Regions from separate parts of the Pseudarthrobacter sp. alpha12b genome, predicted to be linked through region 2. Evidence: predicted binding sites of a transcription regulator. Region 2 holds the regulator's gene; the other holds the start of a gene.
The links. Region 2 encodes LexA, which represses DNA repair genes until DNA is damaged. Its sites were predicted from a motif close to TCGAACANNTGTTCGA; they were not measured.

Region 1: the regulator LexA is predicted to act here: its motif matches at 1,886-1,901, upstream of ACTAQI_RS16155 (shikimate dehydrogenase).

The regions. Positions count from the first base shown of each region.
Region 1 covers NZ_CP196746.1:3,501,071-3,505,483, forward strand. The annotation lists gene ACTAQI_RS16150 (bifunctional sugar phosphate isomerase/epimerase/4-hydroxyphenylpyruvate dioxygenase family protein) at 1-913, opposite strand, end outside; gene ACTAQI_RS16155 (shikimate dehydrogenase) at 913-1,794, opposite strand; gene ACTAQI_RS16160 (IclR family transcriptional regulator) at 1,941-2,807, opposite strand; gene ACTAQI_RS16165 (MFS transporter) at 3,039-4,358, shown strand.
Region 2 covers NZ_CP196746.1:597,135-601,547, forward strand. The annotation lists gene ACTAQI_RS02655 (ATP-dependent DNA helicase) at 1-1,935, shown strand, start outside; gene lexA (transcriptional repressor LexA) at 2,035-2,769, opposite strand; gene ACTAQI_RS02665 (LysM peptidoglycan-binding domain-containing protein) at 3,124-3,474, shown strand; gene ACTAQI_RS02670 (histidinol-phosphate transaminase) at 3,627-4,413, shown strand, end outside.

The DNA.
Region 1 (4,413 bases), 1.8 Mb from region 2:
AGCCTGCGGGTTCGTTCACCTTGGGCAGCGTGGCCAGTTCCATGGGATAACGACGGCGAAGGGCGCCGGCGTTGCCGGGCGCGGCGTCGGCGCCGGCGAGCCATTTGGCGCTTTGCTCCTCCAGCCAGATCAGCGACCGCATGGCATCCACCGCGGTGCGCTCGACGTCCGACTGGCGGAAGACGTCATTGAAGACCTCCAGCGAGACCGGCCCGGTGTAGCCGGCGCGGACCACGTGGCCCATGAACTTGGCCAGCTCAAACTGTCCCTCGCCCGGGAACACGCGGTAGTGGCGGCTCCAGGAAAGGACGTCCATGGAGAGCTTGGGGGCATCCGCCACCTGCACGAAGAAGATCTTGTCCGGGTTGATGTCCTCGATCGGCGCGGTGTCCCAGTCGCGGGAGAGGATGTGGAAGGAGTCAAGGCAGGTGCCCAGGTTGGGGTGGTCCACCATCTCCACCAGGCGGTACGCGTGCTCGTAGTCGTTGACGTACTTGCCCCAGGCCAGGGCCTCATAGGCCACCTTGACGCCGTGGTCCCCCGCCAGGTTGGCCAGCTGTGCCAGTTGTTCGGCGCGGAGGCCGTCGTCGTCGATCGTGGCGGTGGCGACGTTGGAGCACACCAGGATGGTGTCCATGCCCAGGTGTGCCATGAGCCTGAACTTGGCTTCGGCGCGCCGGAGGTTGGCCTTCAGCAGGTCCGGGGTGACGCCGTCGAAATCGCGGAAGGGCTGGTACAGGTCCAGGCCGAGCCCCAGGTCCGCCGCCATCTTCCGCACGTCTTCGGGGCTGAGCGGTGAGGTGACCAGGTCCTGCTCGAAGATCTCGATGCCGTCGAAGCCGGCGATGGAGCAGGCCTGCATCTTTTCCTTCAGGGTGCCGGAGAGGCAGACGGTGGCGATTCCGGTGCGCATCAGGCGGCCACCTCCTCGGCGGCCACAAGCTCCAGGAAGTGCGAGCGCATGCGGTCCGGGTCCGCGTCCAGGCCGGTGAAGATCCGGAAGGCGTCGGCGGCCTGGCCTACTGCCATCCGGCCGCCGTCCAGGACCTCGCAGCCCTTGGCGCGGGCGCCGCGGACCAGTTCGGTGTCGATGGGGCGGTAGACGATGTCCGCCACCCAGTGCCGGGGCTCCAGCAGGTCCATGTCCAGCGGGACGCCGGGGTGGGCTGCCATGCCAACGGGTGTGCAGTGCACCAGGCCGTCGGCAAGGCGCATGAGCTGCGGCAGCTCCGCCGTCGTGCGTGCCGTGACGGTGCTGTGGGGGAAAAAGCCCTGCAGTTCGGCGGCCCGTGCCACGGCCCTGGCAGGGTCCATGTCCACCAGGTCCAGGGATTTAACGCCTGCGCTGAGCAGGGCGTAGGCGACGGCGGATCCGGCACCGCCGGCACCGAGCTGCACCACGCGGTCCAGGCGGGCTCCGGGGAGGCCGGCAGCAAGTGCGGCACCAAAGCCGGAGAAATCGGTGTTGTGGCCGATGAACCTGCCGTCGCGGATCACCACGGTGTTCACCGCGCCAAGTCGGCGGGCGTCCGGGCTTACCTCGTCCAGGTGCTGCAGGACCAGCTGCTTGCAGGGGTGAGTGATGTTCAGGCCGTTGAAGCCCAGGGTGCGGGCGCTGTGCAGGATGGCGCCCACCGACTCCCCGGTCAAACCCAGTTCCAGCAGGTCAATGGGGCGGTACAGGTAGCGCAGGCCCTGCACGTCGCCTTCCCGTTCGTGCATCGGCGGCGTGAGCGATGGCGCAACGCCATCACCAACCAGTCCCACAAGGTAGGACTCAGTTCGATTGCTCATGCGTGCAGCTCCTTTGGTACGGCACCGGGCTGCGTTCACGTGGAAGGGCTGCGCCGGTGATGGGGATAACAATACAGAAAATGTTCACTTATCGCACTACCGTTCGAGATGCGAACGCAATATTTCTTGGAGGCGGTTTTGCGTGCCTAGCCGCGCTGCGGAAGGCGTGCAGCCAGCTCGGCGGCAGCCTCCTGCAGGACAGGGACGTGGGCCTCCAGTTCCTCGAGGCTCAGGCGGAAAACGGGCACGGCGGTTGCCAGGGAGGCAAAGGCGTGCCCCTGGCTGTTGAGCAGCGGCACCGCGACGGCCCGCATGCCGGCCTCATTCTCCTCATCCATGACGGCGTATCCCTGCCGGCGGACCTTCTCAACCTCGGCCCTGAAGGCTTCCCGGTCCGTAATGGATTTGTGGGTAAGCGCTTCAAGCGGGACCTCAGCCACCAGCTTTTCGCGTTCCGCATCCTCGGCAAACGCCACCAGGGCCTTACCCACGGCGGTGGTGGAGAGCGAGCCCAGGTGGCCGGGATCGCTGGTCACGCGGAAGGTCTGCGGTCCGTCCACCTTGCTGACCGTCAGGTGGTGCAGCCCATCGCGGACGCTGAGGATGGTGGCCTCGCCGGTCTGTTCGGTGACCCGGCGGAGGATAGGCATGGCCGTCCCCGCGAAACCATGGTGGTTGGAGACTCGCTGTCCCAGCTGGAAGATCCGCAGGCCCAGGTGGTAGCGGCGGCCGTCCGGTTCGTAGTCGACAAAACCGTCGCGGGTCAGGGAGCCCAGCAGGCGGTAGGTGGTGCTGAAGGGAAGTTCGGCGCGGCGGGAAATCTCCGCGGCACTGGCCCCGCGGGGTTCATCACCCAGGAGGACCAGCAGCCCCAGGGCCTTGCCCACCATATCCGTGCGGTCGGCGGGACGGGCGCCCACCTTGCCTTCCGGCGGCATGGCATTCACGGGCTCTCCGACGCGGGCGGCGGCAGCGGATTCTTCATTGGCCGCTGTGGTTTGGTTCACACTCATGCTTTGATGTTGCCACAATGTGAGAGCTATTTCTAGATGGTGATTATTTTCTTGACAGGTGACTGCCCTCACAGTCATAGTTTCTGTATCGCAAAAGTAGCTCCCACCATGTGGCTACAACTGCCGGGTCTTTCCACCGGACTCCAGCCGCATCCCCCCGCCCGCACCAAGGCATCGGCGGCTGCGACCCCAGATCCATCCGCGACAATGTCGTCACACCAAAGGAACACCATGAGCAAGACACTTCCGTCCGCAGGGGCGGGTGCCCTCACCTCCGCCGGGACACCCAAGAAAGCCGCCCTCGCCAGCTTCCTGGGCAGCGCCGTCGAATACTATGACTTCTTCATCTTTGGCTCGGCTGCGGCGCTGATCTTCCCCAAGGTCTTCTTCCCCGATGCAGACACCAACGCTGCCATCATGTCCTTCGCCACCTTCGGGTTCGCCTATGTGGCACGTCCCGTGGGCGCCATCATCCTGGGCCACTTCGGCGACCGGGTGGGCCGGCAGAAAGTCCTGATGTTCACCCTGGTGCTCATGGGCGCATCGACGTTCGTGATCGGGTGCCTGCCCGATTTCCACACGGTGGGCTGGTGGGCCCCGGTTCTGCTGGTCCTCGCCCGCCTTTGCCAGGGCCTCTCCGCCGCTGGCGAGCAGGCCGGCGCCTCCTCCATGACGCTGGAGCATGCCCCGGACAACCAGCGTTCCTTCTTTACCTCCTGGACCCTTACCGGCACGCAGGGCGGCCAGATCCTCGCCGCCCTGGTCTTCATCCCCGTCCTGGCCCTGCCGGATGAGATCAAGTACGGCATCGGCTGGCGCATCCCGTTCTGGCTGAGCGCCGCGGTGGTTGTGGTGGCGTTCCTTATCCGCCGCACCCTGCACGAGCCTCCGGCCTTCGAGGAAGCCCGGAAGAACGCCCAGATCTCCAAGCTTCCGGTCGCCGACCTCCTCAAGGGCCACTGGCGCGACGTCCTGCGTGTCGTCGCCTGCGCCTTCATCGCCGCTGTCTCCACCGTGTTCGGCACCCTGGCCATCAGCTACGCCAAGACAGTCGCCGGCGTGGACGGCACCACCACCCTGTGGCTCGTGGTCGGCGCCAACCTGGTGGCCCTGGGCACCCAGCCGCTCTTCGGCAAGCTCGCGGACAGAATCGGCCGCAAGCCTGTCTTCATCTACGGCGCCGTGGCCAGCGCAATCCTGACCCCGCTGTTCCTGCTCAGCCTGGAATCCCACAGCATCCCGTTGATGTTCGTTGCAGCCATCGGTTTCTTCTCCTTCGGCTACGCCGCCTCCAACGCCGTCTGGCCGTCCTTCTACGCCGAGATGTTCAGCACCAAGGTCCGCTTCTCCGGCCTGGCCATCGGCACCCAGCTCGGGTTCCTGATGGCAGGTTTCGCCCCGGCCATCGTGGCTGCCATGGGCGGCATCCAGCCCGGCGGCTGGGTGCAGATCAGCATCTTCACCGCCATCATCTGCGCCATCGCTGCCGTCTCGGCACTCACTGCCAAGGAGTCCTTCCGGACCCCCACCAAGCAGCTCGGGCTGAAGTAGCGGCGAAACGCGCACGTTCCTGCCCAGTTACTGATTGGCCAAAGCCCGCCACCCC
Region 2 (4,413 bases):
AAGCAGGTGGCCCGGGCCATCGAAACCGGCAACCATCTCCTGGTCCAGGCGGGCACCGGCACCGGTAAGTCACTGGCTTACCTGGTGCCGCTGATCGCCCATGCCCTGGAAAGCAACAAGCCTGCCCTCGTGTCCACGGCCACGCTGGCACTGCAGACCCAAATTGTGGGACGGGACCTGCCGCGGCTCCTGAAAAACATCACCCCTGCCCTGGACCGGCCGGTCAAGGTTGCGCTGGTCAAGGGGCGGTCCAACTACGTATGCCGACACAAGCTCGAGGGCGGGTTCCCATCAGAGGAACCGTCCGAAGGGCAGCTCTTCTCCCTGGGAGAGGACACCAGCGTTCCGCATTTCGCCGCTTCCGTAGGTGGACCCTCATCGCAGCTTGGCAAGGAAGTGGTGCGGCTCCGCGAGTGGGCGGAGAAAACAGCGACGGGCGACAGGGATGAGCTCCTGCCCGGTGTGACCGACCGTGCCTGGCGCCAGGTTTCCGTGACGTCCATGGAGTGCTTGGGCGCGCAAAAATGCCCCATGGCCGCTGAATGTTTCAGCGAGCTCGCACGGCAGGACGCAGCCGAGGCCGATGTAGTGGTGACCAACCACGCCATGTTGGCTGTCAGCGCGTTCGAGGGGCTTGCCGTCCTGCCCGAATACGACGTCGTGGTGGTGGACGAAGCGCACGAACTGCAGGACCGGGTCACCGGTGCCGTGTCCGGGCAGCTGTCCGTAGCCATGGTCCATGCCGCCGCCTCGGGCGCCCGGAAACATACCGCCATCACCGTTGATGCCCTGAACGCCGCAGCTGCCAACCTTGAGCTGGCCGTCGCCGGCGCGCCGAACGGGCTGCTGCCCAACGGCCTGAACGATGAACAGCTGGACTGCGTGGACCAGTTGCGTGAGGCGTGCCGCGCCGCGTTGTCCGATTCCAAAGGGGACAGCAACACCACAGCCGACGGCGGCCGGCAGCTGGCCCGTTCCCGCCTCATGCTCATCCTGGAACTGTGCGAGCGGCTGATCGCTGCCCGTGAAAACCGGGAGGTGGTGTGGTTTTCCCGCGCCAGCACGTTCGATCCCGGCCAGGGCTACTCCCAGCCGGATGACAGTGCGCCGGTGTTGATCAATATCGCACCGTTGTCAGTGGCGGGCAGGTTGCGGGAAGGGCTCTTTGCCGGGCACACTGTGGTGCTTACGTCCGCCACCCTGGCCATCGGCTCCGCCTTTGAACCTGCAGCCGGGGGACTGGGCCTCATCGGTGACGGTGCGCCCAGCTGGACGGGCGTGGACGTGGGCTCGCCCTTCGACTACGCCAAACAGGGCATCCTCTACGTGGCCGGACACCTCCCCAAGCCCGGGCGCGGCGTTTCCCCGGAGGCGCTGGCGGAACTCGAAGCGCTTATCAAGGCGTCCGGTGGGGGAGCCCTGTGCCTGTTCTCCTCGCGGCGGGCCGCCGAAGAGGCTGCCGACGCGCTCCGGCCCAAGCTCGATATGACTGTCCTCTGCCAGGGCGAATCGACCATGACTGCCCTGGTCAAGCAATTCGCTGATGAGCCGGACACCTGCCTCTTCGGGACCATGTCCCTGTGGCAGGGGGTTGACGTTCCCGGAGGTTCCTGCCGGCTGGTGGTGATCGACCGTATTCCGTTCCCGCGGCCGGATGATCCGCTGATGACGGCGCGTTCGCGTGCCGTGGCGCAGGCAGGGGGAAACGGCTTCATGTCCGTCTCCGCCACGCATGCCGCCATCCGGCTCGCCCAGGGCGCCGGCCGGTTGATCAGGTCAACCGGAGACAAGGGAGTGGTGGCCGTCCTGGATTCGAGGCTGGCCACCGAACGCTACGCAGGATTCCTGCGGGGCGCCCTGCCCCCGTTCTGGGCCACCACCGACCGCACCAAGGCGCTTGCGGCGCTCACCAGGCTGGGCGCAGACGCGTCCTGACAACGGCGAAGCGCCGCCAGGTACCTTCGGTATAAGCCGGCGGAGTGCGGCCGGCGTGGACGCAGCCCAGGGGAGTCGGGGCTGGAGCGGGAACGGAGCCTAGAGGGAACGCAGGACCGAGACCACTTTGCCCATGATGGTGGCGTGGTCGCCCAGGATAGGTTCGTATTGCGTGTTCTGGGGGAGCAGCCAGGTATGGCCGTCGCGTTGACGGAAGGTCTTGACGGTTGCCTCATCGTCCAGCAGTGCGGCAACGATGTCTCCGTTGGCAGCGTCCGCCTGGCGCCGCACCACTACCCAGTCGCCGTCGCAAATGGCGGCGTCCACCATGGAGTCGCCGGCCACCTTAAGCATGAAGAGCTCGCCTTGGCCCACCAATTGGCGGGGCAGCGGCATGACATCTTCCACGAGTTGCTCGGCGAGGATGGGGCCGCCGGCAGCGATACGACCCACCAGGGGAACCATGGCGGTGTCCAGTGCCGTGGGCAGTTCCGACACCGTGGCCCCGGTACCCGTGGCGTGCGGCGCAGGAGACGTGCCGGCAGCTTTGGCGCCGCCGTCCAGTGTGAGGGGCATCAGGACTTCCATGGCGCGCGGCCGCTTGGGGTCGCGCCGCAGGTAACCCAGCTTTTCCAGTTGGGAGAGCTGATGGGTCACGCTGGACAGGCTTGCGAGGCCGACTATATCGCCGATCTCGCGCATGGACGGCGGGTATCCGTTCTCATTGACTGAGCGCTGGATGGTTTCGAGGATCTTCTTCTGCCTGGGGGTCAGGCCCTTGGCGGTCCTCTTTGGTTGCGGGGCGGTCCTGCCCCCGGCGGCTGCTGCTGCCATATTCGCCAATGCCTTTCGCTTGCCGCCGGATCTCCCGCCTGGCGCTGGTCCACAGCGCCGCCGGAAGGAGTCCCACCGTCATTGTCAGACCCTGCTGTTCAACTTCAGTGGTGGTTGTTCTTTGGTTCAAAGCTAGGCCAGCCACATTGCTTTTTCAAACATTTGTTCTAGCGAGTCTCGACATTATTCGTCGATAGGTGCTAAAACTTAACAAGCAAAGTTCGAACATGTGTTCTAACCAGCGCATGCCCTATTCGAATACGCGGCCGGTAGAGGTTCCGGCAGCGCTACGAGCGGCAGGGCAGCGGCCGGCGGACACCCGGGCAGCACGGCAAGTCCAGGAGGGCTTAGTTCATGTCAGCTTTATCTCTTCACCAGGTTTCACCTTCGTCTGCGCCCCTGAGGCTGACCCGTCGGGGGAGGATCGTCCTGATTGGAGTTCCGCTAGTATTCCTGGCCGTTCTCCTGCTGTCGCTTTCCGGGCTTTTCCACTCCCCGGCCAAGGCCTCGGATTCGGTTTCGGATCTGGCAGTTACGCCCACGGTCACGGTGACCGTGCAGTCCGGCCAGTCGCTGTGGGCCATCGCCGGTGCCGTTGCTCCCCACCGCGATGCCCGGGACGTGGTGGCGGACATCGTCCAGTTGAACAACCTCGCCGCCGGCACCGTCATTCCGGGCCAGCAGCTCTTCGTCCCCACGCGCTGAAACAGGTGCCGCGGTCGCCCCGGATCGGAAACCAGGTCAAGCGATGACAAGGCGCCTCATATGGCGCATGCCGGGGAGAGCATCAGGCATGCCCAGGGCGAACAACGGCTGTCACATTTTCCGGCAGTTGCCGTGGCCACTAAACTGTTCAGGTGAGCGACCAGCTAGAACGTCTGAACCGGCTTCCCCTCCGCAGCAACCTTCGCGGGCTGACCCCCTACGGGGCGCCCCAACTGGACGTCCCCATCCTGCTGAACGTCAATGAAAATACCCATGGTGTTCCCGCCGACGTCCGTGCCGCCATCAGCGCCGCCGTTACGGAGGCCGCCGCCGGGCTCAACCGCTATCCGGACCGCGAGTTCACCGCCCTCCGGAAAGCCTTGGCTGAGTATCTCGGGCATGGGCTTGATGAAACCAACCTGTGGGCAGCCAATGGCTCCAATGAAGTCCTGCAGCAGATCCTCCAGGCGTTCGGCGGCCCCGGACGCACCGCACTCGGCTTTCCACCCACGTACTCCATGTACCCCCTGCTGGCCAGCGGTACGGACACCCGCTACATCACCGGGGAACGCGCGGAAGGCTACGACCTCAGCGCAGAGTCCGCAGCCCGCCAGGTCAAGGAACTGCAGCCGAACATTGTGTTCCTCTGCTCGCCCAACAACCCCACGGGGACAGGACTTGGGTTGGACGTCGTGGAAGCTGTCTATGACGCCGGGGCGGACAGCCAGGCCATCGTGATCGTCGATGAGGCTTACCACGAGTTCGCGCACGACGGAACGCCCAGCGCACTGACCCTGTTGCCCGGCCGGGAGCGGCTGATCGTTTCCCGCACCATGAGCAAGGCTTTCGCCCTGGCGGGCGCGCGGCTCGGCTACATGGCCGCAGCCCCGGAGGTCACTGATGCTCTGCGGCTGGTCCGCCTCCCGTACCACCTGTCCG